Regions from separate parts of the Viridibacillus sp. FSL H8-0110 genome, predicted to be linked through region 1. Evidence: riboswitches for the same ligand, from Rfam matches in the RefSeq annotation. Region 1 holds a riboswitch; each other region holds the start of a gene.
The links. Region 1 has a riboswitch for thiamine pyrophosphate ahead of thiT (energy-coupled thiamine transporter ThiT). Riboswitches for the same ligand answer to the same signal wherever they lie in the genome.

Region 1 (6,205 bases):
TCATAAGCAGCTTGACGCACTGTAGCATCTGGATGTGAACTTAAGTTATTCGCTTGGCCTACCGAAAGCTCTTTTTCCCCACCATCAATTGTAAAAGGAATTTTAATATCGCTAATCAATAGATCATACATTTCTCCCCAAGCATTATAACCATCTACTTTTAATGCAGAAATAATATTCTCTTCCTGCTCAGAAAGTTTTAATTTAGTTTCATCTCGCCATTCATTTAAAGTGAAATTGAATTGTGATAACTCCTCAGTAGTTAGTAAATCTGTCCACTTTTCTTCTTCTATGCCACTTAATACTTGTTGAAATTGCAATTTAATCGGTGCAAAATTCGCAGCTAATGATGAAATTTCACCACGTAGTAAAGATGCTTTTTTATCAGTCATATCTTGCGCTTGTAAACAAGATACAAATGAACCTGCTTGCCCCATATTAATATATACTTCTTTCATTAGTTCTAGAACATTTAAAATGGATTTTGCATCTTCTGCCACAATACTTGAAACTGCATTTTGAAGTTCTTCTAATTCAACTTGGATTCTGTCTAATTGGATTCTTAATTCTTCTGAATTGCTACCTCCTGTAAATACGGACTCTAAATCCCATACTTCTGGGAATTTTTTGTTTGTCATATTCCGACCTCCATTACTAAATTATCTTACATATTCAGTATAATACTTCTGGACACGAAATAGTTAGACTTCTTCGCTAATAGTTTCCGAGGGATCAGTAATTTTTAATCCTCTAAGTTCACATTCTCTTGTAACATGTGCGATTATTTCTTTTAACACTTGAATTCGTGCGTAATTTTTATCATCACCTGATATTAAAATCCATGGTGCATGAGGTTTATCGGTCTTCTTGAACATATCATTTGCTGCTTCAACATAAAGTGGCCACTTGTCACGATTGCGCCAATCTTCATCTGTAAGCTTCCATTTTTTATAGGGATCTTCTTGTCGTTCTTTAAATCGATTTAATTGTTCTTCATTTGACACTTGAATCCAGAATTTCGCTACGATATAGTTATCATCTGTAAGTAGTTTTTCAAATCGGTTAATTTCTTCGTAGGCACGTTGCCATTCTTCTTGTTTAGCAAAGCCTTCAATACGTTCTACTAGTACTCGTCCATACCATGAACGATCGAAAATGCCGATTTGCCCTTTGTAAGGTAGGCGCGTCCAAAAGCGATGTAGATAGTTATATTTTAGTTCGAAGGGTTGCGGTGCGGCAATTGGATGTACGATATATCCACGAGGATCCAGTCGTTGTGTTAAACGTTTAATCGCTCCACCTTTACCAGCTGCGTCCATCCCTTCAAAGGCTAACACAAGCCCTATATTATGATTGAACAAGAACTGTTGAATATTTAATAGTTCAAATTGTAATTTTTTTAGTTCCTTTTTGTAGGAAGGTTTATCGTTTAGATGTTTGTCTAATTTTATATCTTCAATGCGTTTACTCACTTTAACCACTCCTTTTACTTTTATACTATTATTTTACAGCAAATTGTACTGAAATGATATTTGTTGTTCTAACTAATCGAATGTATACTTTATACATATACATTAAAATCGGAAGATATTGTTTGTATATATACGCAATTTTATCGAGATTCTTTTCTACTTCAGAGTGCAACAACATTCAGATTTTTATACTATTCCCAACATGAAGGAGGAGATTTTATTGGGGAGATTGATTATTATTACCATCGCTTATATTGCAATGGTAACCGTAAACTTAGCTGCTAATATTCTTCCACTAAATGGTCAAACTACTGGCGAAATCTCCGACAGTTATACGGTTCTTTTCACTCCAGCACGATATGTTTTTACTATTTGGGGCTTTATATACATAACTTTAGCTTACTGGATTTATAAACATTGGTTCAATCATCAGATAAAGAACACGATTTCTATTCAACAAACATTGTTATTTACAGCCAGTTCACTACTTAATGTTTTGTGGATTTTCCTGTGGCATTATAATTACTTCCAACTTACTGTTGTTGTAATGCTACTATTATTATCTTGTTTAGCACTTCTATATTTCTCATATAGTAATGATGAACAAACATGGTCAAAGCGCATACCCATTTCCATTTACTTTGCTTGGATTTGCGTAGCAACAATAACAAATATCTCTTTCGTTTTAACGTCTAATCATTGGAATGGCTTAGGTTTAAGTAATCCTTTGTGGGCTGTTATTATGCTTACTCTAGGTACCGCTATTGCACTTCATATTCGTTTCCACCATTATGATATTTATTTTCCTATCGTCTTCATTTGGGCTTATATAGGGATTGCGATAAAAAATGGCTTTGAGGAATTACTAGTAACGACCGCAGCACTTTTTTTAAGTGGCGTCTTATTGGCAGGAATCTTATTTATAAAAAAACAAAAGCCTTCTAAATAACTGTAGAAAACAAAAAGCCTCCCTTGAAGAAAATTCAAGGGAGGCTTTTTCATTATTTTAGTCTAATTTAGTTGTAATAATAGGTTCACCATCTGTTACGATGATTGTATGTTCATATTGAGCAACTAGTGATTTGTCAGGCGTTATAAATGTCCAACCATCACCTGCTTCAACGATATGTTCTGCTTTTTGAGAGATGAACGGTTCAACAGCTAAAACCATACCTTCTTTTAAAATGGTGCGATCCCATGCATCAAAATAATTTAATACATGTTGTGGATCTTCATGAAGTGAACGGCCAATGCCATGACCTGTTAAGTTCATAATAACTGCTAAACCGTTTGCCTTCGCTTCACGTTCGACCGCTTTACCAATTTGGTTTAAACGTGCACCTGGTTTTACTTTCGTCATCGCACGATCAAATGCGCTTTCTGCAACTTGACAAAGTTTATCGATTTCTGGGTAAGATCCTTCACCTACAACAAATGACACGCCAGTATCTGCAAAATAGCCATTAACATGACCTGAAACGTCAATATTAATAAGGTCTCCCTCTTTTAGAGTAAGGTTCCCTGGAATGCCGTGTGCAACTTGTTCGTTCACACTTATGCATGTATATCCTGGAAAATCATATTCACTTTTAGGTCCTGAAACGGCTCCATTTTCTTCAAATAAACGGCCACCAATTTCATCTAATTCTTTAGTTGTAATTCCTGGTTTTGTTGCTGCCTTCATCGCTTCACGGATTTGGGCCATCACACGTCCAGCTTTTTTCAATCCTGCAATATCCTCTTGAGTTATAGCTATCATTTTATACGATCCCTTCTTCTCATATGTCTACTCTCTACTATAACACTTTTTTCGCAAAATGAAGAACATGAAAATCGCGTATATAGCTATTTCAAATGTCTATATATTTAGAATAATTTTATTTAGTTCTTATGTTTAACATATGAAATTACATAACTGAAAGTACTAAAAGAGGACTCCATCTATAAGGAATCCTCTTTTTTTTTAATTTTTTTGTTGTAATAATCGCGGTGCTGAAGTAAATAAAAGTACAGCTACAACCGCTGTTAGTATAGTAGCTGGCAACATATACGTACCATTATAAATTATAGAATACAAATAAACATTTTGGTCACCTGCATATTCGCTAAAGAAGACAATCCCTGCTGTAGTATGAGCAATATACCTCAATAAACCACCTAGAGTTGTACCGAGCACAATATACAAAGTCATTGCTTTTTTGTTTAATTGCTTACTCGCTGCAAAAACTAGATGTCTCACAACACCAGCTAGACCGACTACAGTAAATGCTATAAAGTAATCGATAAATCCCTGAACAGGTGTGAAAATTGAAGCACCCATCGCCACTTGCAATAAACCAATTAAAAACCCGGTAATTAAACCACCCGATACACCCCATCGGAATGCCATTAATACAATTGGTACCATAACAAGACTAATAGAACCACCTTGAGCCCATAGCTTAAATGATAACTGATCCAAAATTAAGCCGATTGCAGAAAAAATTGCAATCTCGATTAAAAACAACAATCTCTTTTTGTTCAAAATAAATATCCTCCCGTAGTTCTGATGTAGAACACACAAGACCTAAACGTATCCCATTTGTAAATGGGCTCTAGATAGTAAAACTTTTGGCAACAAAAAAACGACATCAGGACAGGTCCTGACATCGGTTATATGTCGGTTTCTATCCACATTCCTACGCAAGCATTAACTTACAGGTTCAAAGGGTTAGAACTTTGGGTTCACTCTCAGCCGACCATTTCGGCTCCCCTTGTGGTAAATACATCATTTAATTGTAATTGTAGAACACCCCTATTGTACTCAAACAATTCTTTTATTTCAATAGATTACTCTGAAATGAATGAGAGATTTCTTTCAAAACGTATATAATAAACAAAATGGAATTTAATTGAAGTGATTACAATTAGATGATTAGTTTACTTAAAAAGCTAATCATATATAAAAGTGATACTCCTACTGGCGCAAATGAAGCATTACAATTTTGTGCTAATTGGCTTGAGAAACAAGGTATAGATGTTAACCTACATCAAAATAATGGATTTGATATTTTAACAGCTGAAATTGGACAAGGTGCAGATTGTCTTATCTGGAACGGCCATGTTGATGTCGTCCCAGCAGCAATTGAACAATATACCCCCTTTGTAGATGGTGATCTTTTATACGGACGTGGAGCTGCTGAAATGAAAGCCGGAGTTGCGGCGATGATGTTCAGCTTTGTAGAGTTATCTAATCAGCTGACAAGCTGCCTAGACGCCTTCAACTTCATCTGGTGACAGACGAAGAAATTGGCGGTGAAAATACCTCTGGTACGCTTGCTCGTAATGGCTACAATGGCCAATTTGTGGTGTACCTACACAAATGCAGATTGGTTTACAAGCAAAAGGCATTCTTCAATTCGAACTTCAATTTAAAGGTAAAGCATCACATGGTAGTCTTCCTTGGGAGGGGTTAAATGCCGTTTTACAAGCCCTGCAATTCCACTCAAACTGTTAGAATCACCAATAACAAATGCTCGTAATGTATTTTATGATTCTCCATCAATTAATTTGGCAACAATACAAGCAGGTGAACGTTTTAATGTCGTCCCAGATCAGTGCAATGTACGCTATTATATTCGATACGTCCGAGGACAATCAGCAGAAGATATTCTAAATGAAATTCAAAAAATTCTCGATGATGAAAAAATATCAGCTGAAATAATTATTCACAGTATTGCTCCTGCAGTTAAAACAGATGCTGATGATCCATTTGTTTTATCATTAATAAAAACAATGACAACAGTTTGCGACAAACAGGACATGCTATTTGGACAACATGGATCTGCTGATACTCGATTTTATGCTGCAGATGGTGTAGGAGCCATCGAATTCGGACCGACTGGAGCAGATTGGCATGGTCCCACTGAATATGTCAGTATTTCATCTGTATACCGTTACGCAGATATAATAAAAGTACATGCATTGAGTTGAATCTTTTTGGGCTTTGTAGCGTAGATAATAATATGACTGGAGGTGCTTGGGCTGGATAACAATCGAGTATTGTCTGCATTGTGTTACTTTAGTATATTTTTTGCCGGATTTATTTTGCCAGTGATTGTTTATTTTGTCAGTGCTGATTCGAATGTAAAAAACCATGCGAAACGAGCATTCATATCACATCTTTTACTCATTATCCCATCCATTATCGGTTTCATTATTTTCTTTGTCGTGTTTGGATTTTATGGCAGTGGTTCTGATAATTTTATAAGTACAGGGCCAATTTTAATTATCTCGTTTATCATTTTAGAAATTCTAATATCTGTAGCAGTAATCATTTGGAATATCATCCAAGGTGTTCGTGTACTACGCGTTTAAGATGAAGCATCAATGGGAATAAATTATTATTAGCTTATAAGAAATGGAGTGCGACTAAATGAAGGTAAGAAACGTAGTAAAAACTGCAATTAAATTAGCACCAATTGTTTATCCAATCGTTATTAAAGTTATTGATTCTCGTAAAGCAAAATCAAAAGCAAAACAAGCACCCACAACAAGATATAAACCATAGTATTAATTACTCCTATGCGGATAAATCCATGCATAGGGGTTTTTTTTATGGAATTGTGATTGTTGCTTTAACTTTAGGATTTGTTGCACTAAGTCATCTGTTTGTAATTCAGCAGAATATTCACGTCCTTTTCATTCCAAATAAAAGCTAAACATCACCCAGTTATATTCTTCTATAACAATAA
Region 2 (6,205 bases), 350 kb from region 1:
AGCAAAGCACCGCTAACACTTGATACAAGGAAAACGGGCATAAAGAATAGAGCAGTAACTGAAGTGCCCATTAAAATTTTGGCATATGGTACTGCAACAAATGAAGCGAGTATGCCAGTACCAATAGCTTCTCCTACAGCTGCTAGCCATACTTTACCGTAATGTTTGTAGAGCACACCTGCTAAAAAAGCTCCAATCATACTACCGGGAAAGGCGAGTAAGGAACCAGTGCCGGTTATTACTCGGACAAGCCCAGTAAGAAATGCAATAAGAACAGCTGGGCCAGGTCCTAGCATTACAGCAGCTAGAACATTTACAGCATGTTGAACAGGATATGCACGTGCAATACCTGCTGGAAATGATACAAAAACAGATCCGGCAACGGCAATAGCGACAAACATGGCTATAGTCGTTTTGCGTGAAGTCATGAAATTTTCGCCACCTGTTGTAAGACATGAAGTAGTTGTCGTGTGGCTACAAATGGTTCTTCATGTGTTGCGATAGCAGAGATGAGTGAAACGCCATCTGCTCCTGCTCTGATAACAGTTTGACAATTATCTATTGTTATACCACCAATACCAACAATAGGTAGAGAGGGATAAGTAGCAGCTGTTTGTTCAATTAATATTGTACCAGCAGGGGAATTAGCGTCTGACTTAGAGGTAGTAGCGTAGACTGGACCAATGCCTACGTAATCAGCTCCTGCATTTATTGCAGCGGTTACCTCTGTTAATGAATGAGTAGAGACACCTAGAATTTTATCTAGACCAATCTTTTCTCGGATTGCAATTGCGTTAGCGTCATCTTGGCCGACGTGCACACCATCTGCATCTAGAGCGATTGCTAAATTTACATCGTCATTGATAATGAAAGGTACATTATATTTTTTACACAGGGCTTTGCATGCTTTAGCAAAATTTATTTTATCTTCCCCGGTGAGCGCATTTTCTCCTTTTTCTCTGAATTGAAATAAGGTAATGCCACCACGAAGAGCTTCTTCTAAAACAACGATTGGATCGTGTTCTTCGACATTTTGACTCCCCATAATGAAATATAATTGAAGTTGTTCTCTATTCAATGATCATAACTTCCTTTCGGGCCTTTTCTGAAATTTCACGATAGGCCCAATGATTTGTAGGTCCATGGCCAGCACCCAATTGTAGTCCATTCTTTATAGCGGCTTGGATAAAATATTTCGCATCAATTACGGCATCCGAAGCAGTGAAACCTTGTGCCAAACGAGCTGCAATAGCTGCTGAGAATGTACAGCCTGTACCATGTGTATCTTTCGTGTCGATTCTTTCAGAACGCATAATGAATCGTTCGCCTTTTGCTGATAAAAATAAATCCTCTGCATAATCTTTTGTATCGCGGTGCCCACCTTTTAAGACAACGGCTTTAGCGCCCATTGTAATTAGCCGATTTGCAGCATTCTCTACATCACTATCTGAGTGAATCGTTAAACCTGTGAGTACTTCAGCTTCAGGAATATTAGGTGTAATAATGGTTGCAAGTGGTAGTAGCTCAGTTTTCATAGAGTGTACAGCTTCATTTAATAGAAGTGATGCACCACCTTTTGCAATCATGACTGGATCAATGATGAGCATTGGTAGATCATAACTTTTTAATGTTTCAGCTACTCCGTGGATGATTTCTGCTGAAAAAAGCATGCCTGTTTTAATAGCTCCTACTTGAAAGTCATCAAGGACAGCTTTTATTTGGCTGATAACATTGTTAACTGCTACGGCATAAACGTCGTGAACGCCTAGTGTATTTTGTGAAGTCACTGCTGTGATTGCAGATGTACCAAATGCACCAAGTTCTTGAAATGTTTTTAAATCTGCTTGGATACCAGCCCCACCACCACTATCAGAACCTGCAATTGTCATAGCAACACTTGTCATATTTGAATATCCTCTTTTTCTACGATTTTCATATTGTTACGTAAATTTTCTGAAGTAAGAGAATATAAACTGTTAATCATTTCAACTGCAAAAGTGCCTGGAGCAATGGCTGTTTTTGCAGCTCTTTCTCCAACTTGTTTGTAAAATGATAGAGCATTAGCTGTTGCTTGCAAATGATGGCCATCTGAAACAGCAAGAAATGCACCTGTCACCGCGCTAAGCAAGCACCCGGAGCCTGTAATTAGTGGCATTAAGTCATGCCCACCATCAATTTGAATTGTCGTTTGGCCATCGGTTACGGTATCCTCAAACCCAGTGACTGCAACAATACAGTTAAGCCGTTTAGCAACTTGTTTAGCAGTTAGTTGTACATCTATTTGACCTTCACCAGCATCAGCTCCCCTTGATTGCCATTCGATATTACCGAGTGTAGCAAGTTCACCTACATTACAGCGGATAGCCGTAACTTGAACTTCCTTTAAAATGGTTGTCACGGATTTCTTACGAAACACACTAGCACCTACGCCAACTGGGTCAAGAACAACAGGAATACCTTTTTTATTGGCACTTTTACCTGCCTCAATGATGGATAAAACAGTTCCTTGATCAAGTGTACCGATGTTAAGAACTGTACAGTCTGCAAGAGCAGCCATTTCAGCTACTTCCTCGATTCCCTCCGCCATCATAGGAGAAGCACCTAGTGCGAGGAGACCATTAGCTTGGAAATTGGAAACAACGATATTGGCAATATTATGGACTAGCGGTTTTTCGACACGTAACTTTTCAAGAAAAGGTTGTTGACCCATTATTTAGTCAGCTCCTTTTCGTAATGTCCAATTGTCCATTGTTGTTTCGTCCAAGCCATTTCCCAGAAATGCCATTCATAATAACTACTTTTACGGAAATGTTCTTTTAGTTGTTGAATACGTGCAGGGGGTAAGTCTTTGGCAAGGTCATTCATGCGATTAATTTGTTCTTCTACTAATTCTCCGAACCACTCAGAGCCATATGTTTGAATCCATTTATCATAAATAGGGTGATTAGGTTTTGAATCTTTTAGGCGTTCGCCAATTTCATAGTAAAGCCAGTAGCAAGGAAGTATTGCAGCGAGAGTATCAGCTAAATCACCATTGTTTGTAGCGCGATACATATGAGATACATATTCATATGCTGTCGGTGCGGGCTCAAATGCAGCAAGCTCTTCATCTGTAATTTCTAACATAGTAAAAAATTGCTCATGAAGTGACAATTCAGCAATACATGTTGATTCAGCATGTTTGGCAAAACGTTGTGTAGTATGTAAATCATTTGCCTTTACTGCTCCTAGTGCTTGCACCTTTGCAAAGTGGGTTAAATAATAAGCATCTTGTTGTACGTAATATTGGAAAATGTCGAGTGGTAAAGTACCTGCTGCTAATGATTTTACAAACGGATGTTGAAAGCTACCTTCCCATAAATCATTACACTCTTGTCTTACTTCTTCACAAAATGTCATCTTTATGCACCCCAAATTCATTTGTTTTTGAAAACAAAAAGCCGCCCCTGATCTGTGTCAGTAGGCGGCGAGCAATCATTTTCAATAAAACAAAATAGACTGATAGCGCCACTTCCCTCCGCTGGTATGAGCCAGATCAGGTTCCAAGGGTCCGCAACACTCTGCGTCTCAGCCAATTATATGACTCCCCTAGTGGTTAAAAAGCTATTTAGTTTTCAACATCAATATAACATAAATAATGGAATTAGCAAGGTGTAATTAAGCAAAGTAAATAGATTGTAATAAATGGCATTAAGCCATAGATATGAGCTGATTTCTATGTTAAGATACAAATTATCTGAATTTTATAGTGGGAAGCAAGGTGTTTAGATGGGCACAACGGCAACAGTGAAAGGGCCTGAAGTGAAATTAAATTTATTTCATTTAACTTGGCCGATTTTTTTAGAAGTATTTTTATTTATGTTGATGGGGCTTGCTGATACATTTATGCTGAGCGCATTGTCTGATGATGCAGTATCAGGAGTAGGAGCAGCCAATCAATATATTCATATAGCAATTTTAGTTTTAGAAGTAATAGGAAACGGGGCATCGATTGTTGTTGCTCAATATTTAGGGTCTAAGCGTTATTTGGAAGCAGCCAAAATTTCAGCACTAGCCGTTTCCTTGAATTTAGTTATTGGTTTAATAATGAGCGTCGCTTTCGTGATTTTCTCGAAAAATATTATGATTGCAATGAATTTACAAGGTGATGTACTTGAGTATGCTAGTAAATATTTATTCATTGTTGGGGGAGCTATTTTCCTACAAGCAATCATCAACTCGTTAGCAGCGATCATTCGTGTGCATGGTTGGACGAAACAGACTATGTATGTATCACTTGGAATGAATATTTTTCATGTAATAGGGAACTATGTTTTGATCTTCGGTAAATTTGGCTTCCCTGAACTAGGGGTGCAAGGTGCGGCAATTTCATCAGTCGTCAGTCGTGTTTTGGCTCTACTAGTATTCTTCTGGCTATTGTACCAAGCACTAGAGGTACGTATTAAATTTCAATACTACGTGTCATTATCAAAAGAATATATTGGTAAGATTTTGCAAATTGGACTTCCATCTGCATTTGAGCAAGTGATGTACCAAGGTTGTCAAATTGTCTTTTTATACTACGTGACGTATTTAGGTGCAGAATCACTAGCAGCTCGGCAATACGCTTATAATATTTCAATGTTCACCTATTTATTTGCCATAGCGATTGGAACAGGAACTGCGATTATGGTTGGCCGATACGTTGGTGCCAATGAAAAGGATGTAGCGTATAAACAATTGTGGGTTAGTCTGAAATGGGCGATTATATTTACTTTAGTGATGGTCACAGTGGTGGTTATTTTCCGCTATCCGCTAATGCGTCTCTTTACTGATAATCCAGAAGTTATAAAAATTGGTGCGGCAGTGTTAGTGTGTAGTATTTTATTAGAAACAGGACGTACATTTAATATTACGATTATCAATTCATTGCGTGCTTCAGGTGATGCTAAATATCCATTAGTCATCGGATTTTTCTCAATGGTTTGCATGAGCTTACCACTTGGTTATTTACTTGTATTCCAATTAGATATGGGTTTAATAGGTGTATGGTTGGCAATTGCAGCGGATGAATGGTTCCGAGCTATTCTCGTTTTCTTTAGATGGAAAAGTCGTCGCTGGGAAAGATATGCTCTCGTTGCGCCTGATAAAACGAAATAATGGCATTAGATGTGATTTTTTTAGCGATAAATTAGTAGTCACAGAAATAGGTAGCGTTATAACACATGCTAGTGTAAAGGATTCTAAACAATAAACTATTGCTATTATCGTGTTTGGTGAACTCACGTTTGAAGCGTTATTTTAAACTTAATAGATAGAGTAAATCGCTGATGACTGGGAGTTATCAGCGTTTTTTTATTGTAGGAGGTTATTCATTGTTATAAAGAATTACTGTTATCTAGATATTTACCTATGATAATTTGGAGAACAATCGACATGATCAAGCCTATGTACGCCCCTTCTAATTTTATCCTTAGCCAAGCAACACTTTGTTTTGTATACTTGGTAAAGAAGATTAATGAACGAGGTGTTTGGCATGGCATTGCCGAGAAAAGTAGCGAGTGCTAATTATATGAGTGAGAATCGAGCCCTGTTCGCTTGTCCAGTTTGTGGGGATGAGATGACGGTGACCGAGGATTGTAGTGTTGCTTGTGATAATCGACATTCTTTTGATATTGCAAAGCAAGGCTATGTAAATTTCATGACGCATGCTGCGACTTCAATGTATGGCAAAGGTTTATTTGAAGCGCGTAAGCTGGTTATTGAAAGTGGATTATATGCACCGATGCATACAGCTATTTGTGATTTACTAAAGCAGATGAATACTAATGTTGCTGTACTCGATACGGGTTGCGGGGAAGGGTCACATTTAGCAAGTATTAAAAATAAATTCCAAGAGCAATCTGATACCACTTTTGTTGGAGTAGGTATTGATATCGCAAAAGAAGGAATTATTGCAGCAGGGCGGCATTATACTGACATGATTTGGTGTGTCGGTGACCTAGCAAAAAGTCCATATCAACAAGAAAGCTTTAATGCGATATTGAATATTTTATCACCTGCCAATTACACGGAGTTTAAGCGACTTTTGAAGCCGAATGGGTTGGTTATTAAAGTCGTACCACAAAGTGGATATTTACAGGAATTACGTGCTTTATTCTTTGCGGAATCTGAAAAGGAATCTTATTCAAATGAGCTTATTGTCGAACGGTTCAAGGAGAATTTT
Region 3 (6,205 bases), 3.2 Mb from region 1:
ATAATTTAATTACTTATTTTCCCTTTTATTTTTTCTCTAAATTCAAGAAAATTTGGGTGATTAGCTTTGATAGGCTATAATATATAAATAATTTAATTGTTGGAGAGGTTTTACATGAAAAAATTTATATATGTCATTGTGTTCTTTTCGTTCTTCGATTTGTTTACACAACTACCTGTCATGAGTACATTTGCTGAATCGCTTGGAGCATCGGCCTTTATAACAGGTTTGGCGGTTGGTATGTATTCATTGTCTAATACATTTGGTAACATCATTTCAGGGTTTTTAACGGATCGCAGAGGTCCATATAAAATCTTGATAGCGGGATTATTCACTACTGGTCTAGCTTTGTTGCTTTATACGTTCGCTGATGCACCGATCATGCTCTTAGTTGTTCGCTTTATCCACGGCTTAGTTGCGGGTTTAATCGTTCCAGCAGCATTTACTTTTTTAGCAAATGAAACTGAACAAGAAAAACGTGGTAAGAGTAGTGCTATATCAGGAGCATTTGTAGGTATTGCTGCCATTACTGGCCCTGCATTTAGTGGTATTTTAGCTAGTCGGACAAGCGTGCCATTTGTTTTTAACATTACTGCTGCATGCATGCTAGTGCTCGCTTTTCTATCCATCTTTATCTTAAAATCAACTCAAGTAAAAAAAGATTCATCGACTAGTACCCACGTTCCTATTCGGGCGTTCTTCAAAAATGCAGGCACACTTAAAGCCTTTATAGGCGCATTTTTCCTTATGTTTTCTCAAGGAGCTATCGCTTATTTATTACCTTTAAAGGTACAAGAATTAGGTTTTGATTCACGTTTGAGCGGAACTTTAATGAGTACATTTGGCATTGTTGCTGTTCTTGTATTCTTACTACCGACTAATAGAATTTTCGATAGAGTCAAGCCGATCAAAACATTAGCACTTGGTATTAGCTTGATGGGATTAAGCCAACTATTAATTAGCCAGGCAGATTCAAATACATTACTTTATATTGCAATGGCTTGTTATGGCTTTGGGTTTGCCTTCTTATTCCCTTCATTAAATTCGTTACTGATTGATTCGACAACAGTTGAAGTTCGAGGCAAGGCTTATGGTTACTTCTATGCGTTCTTCTCATTAGGAGTAGTTGCGGGATCTTCCCTTTTAGGTTGGTTGTCACTTGGAATCACAGGCGGCTTTATTTTTACAGGAATCCTATTACTGTGCTTTGCTGGTGTTACATTATTAGATCGGAAAACTGCTTTAGCTTGAGATTCAGCCAGAGATTTAAATATCTCTGGCTTTTTTTGTGGAAATTATTGCTGAATTTCTTATTAATCTCAATATCAAAAAACTCCCCTTTGCCCAAAGACAAAGAGGAGTTTATTTTGATTAAGTCAAACTTTTAGAAATGGACTTGAATACTTCAACCGGTAAAATTTCTGTGTATTTTCATATAGCTTAGTAGAAACTTCTTCAAATGACAGCTGTTTAATCGAAGCAAGCTTCTCAATAGATGCTCTTATCATGATTGGGTGTGTCATCTTACCAGAGAAAGTCCCTTCAAACGGCCAGGGTCCATCTGTTTCAACCATCATTTGCTCTAATGGATAATGCTTTACGAGCTGCTGAATTTCCTTTTCATACAATACATCAGGTGTTATGGAGATAAAATATCCATTTTTAATCATCCGTTTGACTACTTGTGTATCCCCTTTAAACCAATGAAAATGTGCAGCAGTTACATTATATTTTTCTAATAAACCACAAACTATGTGCGCATCTTCATATACAGCATGCAAAATAATCGGCTTATCCATTTCTGCTGCAAGTGCTATGAACTTTTCTAGTAAGTCGATATATGGTTGATATAGGAGTTCTTTTTCTTGCTTTAAATAATAAGGAAGCCCTACTTCACCAATTGCAACCATTTCATCGTGATGCGCTCTTATCCATTCAAATAATTGAGCTTGCTCACTTTCTCCCAACATTACTTGTTCAGGGTGAAAGCCAAATGCAGGTAGAATGCGCTTATCATTTCGAGCTAATTTTAAATTGACCTTACTTGATGATAAGTCAGTAGATACTGCTATTAGGTGTGTCACATTAAATTGAGCCATTTCTTTTAAAATTATCTTTCGTTGTTCTTCATTGTATTGATCAAAATGGATATGAGCATCGATTATCAGCTTCACTCACCTACCTCAATTTCATCCTTCAACATATTAAAAAGTTTCTGTTTGAGTTGGAAGAATTCATTTGTATTTAAGAGACTTTCCTCTCTCGGTCTTGCAAAGGGAACTTTTATCTCTTCTTTTATAGTGGCTGGGCGCTTCGTTAGTATATAAATTCTATCTGCTAAAAAGATTGCCTCTTCAATGCTATGCGTGACGAATAGCACTGACTTTCGATTTTCTTCCCATACTGATAGAAGCCATTTTTGCATTTCAATTCTAGTAAATTCATCTAACGCTGAAAATGGCTCATCTAGGCATAATAAATTTTGTTTACTGAGTAACGCTCTTATAAAAGCTACGCGTTGCTTCATACCACCTGATAATTCAATTGGGTAGGATTTCTTAAATTCTCGTAACCCTACTTTTTCTAGCCATTCACTAGCTTCTTCATAATTTGGTTTACCTGATAATTCTTGCATCAGTACGACATTTTCAATGACGGTTCTCCATGGGAAAAGAGATGGTTGCTGAGGCATATAGCCGATTAAGCCTTTTTGTCCATGAATGATTTTGTCATTCAAAGAAATAGTTCCTTCATCTGGCGTAGCCATTCCACCTATTAAATTGAAAATGGTGCTCTTCCCACTCCCTGAAGGCCCCAGTAATGCAACAAATTCTCCTTCTTCTACATGTATAGAAATATCATGCAAAACCTGTGTTGTACCAAAAGACTTTTCGATATGATCCATTTTAAGTAACATTGTATTCACCTCTCCAGTTTGCCTTTAATTACTAATCTTTCAACCACACGTAGCAAACCAAATACGATGACACTTAATAGCATGATGGTGAAAATAGCTACAAACACACGATCTGTACGGAACGAGGATTGAGATAATGTCATGTATACGCCAATCCCTTTTTTTGCACCTAGCCATTCCGAAATGACTGCCCCCATGACACTATAAGTCGCAGAGATTTTCAATCCCGAAAATAAGGATGGAAGTGAATGTGGCAATTCTAGTTTCCAAAATAATTGGCTTTTCGATGCTCCCGCCATTTCCATATAGTACTTGAGCTCAGGAGCGGTATTTTTAAAGCCATCTAATGCAGCTACAACGATTGGGAAAAAGCAGACTAAACTTATAATGATTAGTTTTGGTAATAATCCAAAGCCAAACCAAATAATTAACAGCGGTGCTAAAACAATGATTGGAATATTTTGCGATAGAATTAGTAACGGATAAACAAGTTTCTGAACTTTCGGCATCATATGTAGGGAGACCGCTATGATAAACCCAACTAAGCTTCCAATTGTAAGTCCTAATATTGCTAACTGAGTTGTTGATAAAATATCGGTTGAAAAAGTAGGAATTGCTTTAATCGCTTCTGAAAAAATAGCTGTAGGTGCAGGTAATAACCAACCCGGTACTTCTTTTAATTGAACAATCAATTCCCAACTACATAAAATGAAAAGGAGCAAAAAAATCGCTCCTCCTTTTTCACGTATCCATTTCATTATCTGTATTTCTCCGTTAATGTACCTAGTTCGATACCAGATGGTTGGTAAAGCATTTTCACTTGAGTGATGACGTTAACGCTACCTAGTTCAATCATCTTTTCATTCATCACACGAATGATGTCTAGCAGTTCAGAAAGTTCACCTTCCATTGTTGTTTCAAGCGGATGCACTTCATAGTTCACACCAGCATCGTCGATAATTTTGATAGCTGCATCTACAAAAGGAATAACATCCTCGTATGTTTTTGTTTTTGGAATGATTTGTACACTGATTAATGAATTAGCCATTTATTTCTCCTCCTTATTGTGGTAAAAATTCGTTTGTGAACGCATTTTCAGGTTCGAATTTACCTTCTAATACGTTATTTTCACTCATCCAATTTGCATAGTTTTCCCAAACTTCAAGTTTCTGCTCTCCCCATTGTCTTGCATCATCTTGATATTTGTCAGCTAGCCATTGTTGGCTTTTCTTAACTAACTCTGCATCTAATTCTGGGGCAGCTTTTAGTAAAATATCTGCAGCAGTTTCTGGATCTTTTATAGCGAATTCATATCCTTGTGAAGTTGCTTTAGTAAATGCCTTCACTGTATCTGGATTACTTTGGATCATTTTTTCGTTAGTTGTAAGAACTGGAGTATAGTAATCTAGTTTGTCACTATAGTCTGTTAAATAGAGCATATTTATTTTTTCTCCACGCAGTTCCGCTTCGACACCTGTCCATGCATAGTAAATCCATGCAAAATCTACATCTTTTTTGACCATTGTAAAGAAGTCTGCATCTCCAGCGTTGATAATGTCTAGCTTCTTACTATCTGCATTCTCGATTTTCATAAGAGAATCAAGTACAGCTTTTTCGATTGGAGAACCCCAACCACCATAAGTCTTACCTTCGAAATCTTTTGGTGATTTAATATTTTTATCTATTGGGGAAGCAAAGCCCGATGTATTGTGTTGAATAATAGCTGCAATTGAGACTAGTGGAACTCCTTGGACTCTTGCTTGCGTAATCGATTCTTGCGCTGTAATACCGAATTCGGCTTTTCCTGAAGCGACTAGTTGATCTGCTCCTGTTTCACCTGGTTGAATGATTTCTACATCCAAGCCTTGATCTTTAAAAAAACCTTTTTCTTTTGCTACATACAAACCAGAATGATTTGTATTTGGTGTCCAATCTAAAACGACAGTTACTTTTGTTAATTCGTTTTTTGAGTCGTTGTCACTTCCTTTTGACTCATTTGATTGGCAACCTACTAAAGCGAATAATGCTACAAGGAGCAGCATACATTTTTTCATTTCCCTTGCCTCCATCTATATTATTTTGACAAGTTCCATGCAAAAAGAAAAACGCCCGGAACTATTCCGGACGTTAACATACACTCTAAAATTCAATGATACTCGAGATTTTAGCTGATGTTCCCTCCGCTGGTGTTAACCAGATCAGGTTCTAAGGGTCAGCATCTATCGGATACATTCTCAGCTGGCAACACCAGCCCCCCCACATTCTTGCACATATGAACTTTTCTCATCTATTATATCAAAAAAACAAAAGATTCCAATATTTATTTGGAAACGATTGTTTTTGGGTTTTGGAATTTGGTGGTTTCTCTTGGGATTGTTGTGTGTAGTTGGTGGTTTGTTGCTCTGTCTTGGGCGTTTATTGCGCTAACTCTGATGTTTGTTGCACTAACTCTGGTGTTTGTTGCGCTAACTCCAGTGTTTGTTATTTAGCAGAATATTCACGTCCTAAGTACTCTCTAATTGCTAACTACAATTTTATTAATAGATTATTTCGTTGGCAAATCTGCACCGAAAATCGAAACAGTTTGGCGATCTGGAACGAATCCATGTCCATTCCATTTTAATATTGTTTCTACATAACCCAAACCATCTGCATGGTATCTACCTGCGATTTTTTGGTACGCCAAAAATTCATAGTTGCCGTCCCTTGCGTAATCTATAGGATAGAATCCGCTAATTGGATCGACCCACCCTTGTATCGGTTCTTTAAGTGTACCGTCTGTATTATAAATTTCAGATAAGTATACTTTTCCTTTATATGTTAGATCTAAGATATATTTTTTCGCTGGATAGGAGCTAGTTACACTTGCTTTGTAATTATCGAGATAATTAACTTCATATTTTGAAAGTTCATTGTATGCTTCTGAGTCAAATACTTGGCGCATTTCCCCATTCACATATGTAAATATATATGCGAATATAATGCCGCCACTACCCCCTGAATCAATGACAACTAAAATGTCATCTACATGATTTCCTGTGTAATCCCCAAGCGATATAGTGGGGTTATAACCTGCATTTTCTTTTAACGGGATTTGTTCATAAAAATTCGTTCTTTCATTAAAAACAACTAAAGTAATGTTCTTTAAATACGGACTTCCTTCGGTTTTCTCACCAGTTAGAAGAATTGTATCAATTAAGCCATCTCCTGTGACATCACCTCTTTTTTTAACGATGACGGTTTGAGCGACCACTTGATGTTGCTTCAACTGATTTAAAATTTGTCTTC

Region 2: linked by a shared signal. The riboswitch ahead of tenA (thiaminase II) and the one ahead of thiT (energy-coupled thiamine transporter ThiT) in region 1 are both predicted to bind thiamine pyrophosphate.
Region 3: linked by a shared signal. The riboswitch ahead of MHH98_RS18765 (ABC transporter substrate-binding protein) and the one ahead of thiT (energy-coupled thiamine transporter ThiT) in region 1 are both predicted to bind thiamine pyrophosphate.

The regions. Positions count from the first base shown of each region.
Region 1 covers NZ_JBBOPJ010000001.1:560,466-566,670, reverse strand. The annotation lists gene MHH98_RS02775 (M3 family oligoendopeptidase) at 1-638, opposite strand, end outside; gene MHH98_RS02770 (polyphosphate kinase 2 family protein) at 702-1,472, opposite strand; gene MHH98_RS02765 (tryptophan-rich sensory protein) at 1,693-2,421, shown strand; gene map (type I methionyl aminopeptidase) at 2,479-3,231, opposite strand; gene thiT (energy-coupled thiamine transporter ThiT) at 3,436-3,996, opposite strand; TPP riboswitch at 4,131-4,236, opposite strand; gene MHH98_RS02750 (M20/M25/M40 family metallo-hydrolase) at 4,383-4,748, shown strand; gene MHH98_RS02745 (peptidase dimerization domain-containing protein) at 4,834-4,968, shown strand; gene MHH98_RS02740 (M20/M25/M40 family metallo-hydrolase) at 4,914-5,444, shown strand; gene MHH98_RS02735 (hypothetical protein) at 5,565-5,828, shown strand; gene MHH98_RS02730 (hypothetical protein) at 5,887-6,021, shown strand.
Region 2 covers NZ_JBBOPJ010000001.1:211,329-217,533, forward strand. The annotation lists gene thiW (energy coupling factor transporter S component ThiW) at 1-428, opposite strand, end outside; gene thiE (thiamine phosphate synthase) at 425-1,078, opposite strand; gene thiD (bifunctional hydroxymethylpyrimidine kinase/phosphomethylpyrimidine kinase) at 1,071-1,904, opposite strand; gene thiM (hydroxyethylthiazole kinase) at 1,901-2,710, opposite strand; gene tenA (thiaminase II) at 2,710-3,399, opposite strand; TPP riboswitch at 3,496-3,600, opposite strand; gene MHH98_RS01160 (MATE family efflux transporter) at 3,769-5,139, shown strand; gene MHH98_RS01165 (putative RNA methyltransferase) at 5,516-6,205, shown strand, end outside.
Region 3 covers NZ_JBBOPJ010000001.1:3,748,602-3,754,806, forward strand. The annotation lists gene MHH98_RS18740 (MFS transporter) at 115-1,251, shown strand; gene MHH98_RS18745 (TatD family hydrolase) at 1,377-2,168, opposite strand; gene MHH98_RS18750 (ABC transporter ATP-binding protein) at 2,171-2,917, opposite strand; gene MHH98_RS18755 (ABC transporter permease) at 2,923-3,675, opposite strand; gene MHH98_RS18760 (thiamine-binding protein) at 3,675-3,965, opposite strand; gene MHH98_RS18765 (ABC transporter substrate-binding protein) at 3,979-4,971, opposite strand; TPP riboswitch at 5,076-5,185, opposite strand; gene MHH98_RS18770 (hypothetical protein) at 5,463-6,205, opposite strand, start outside.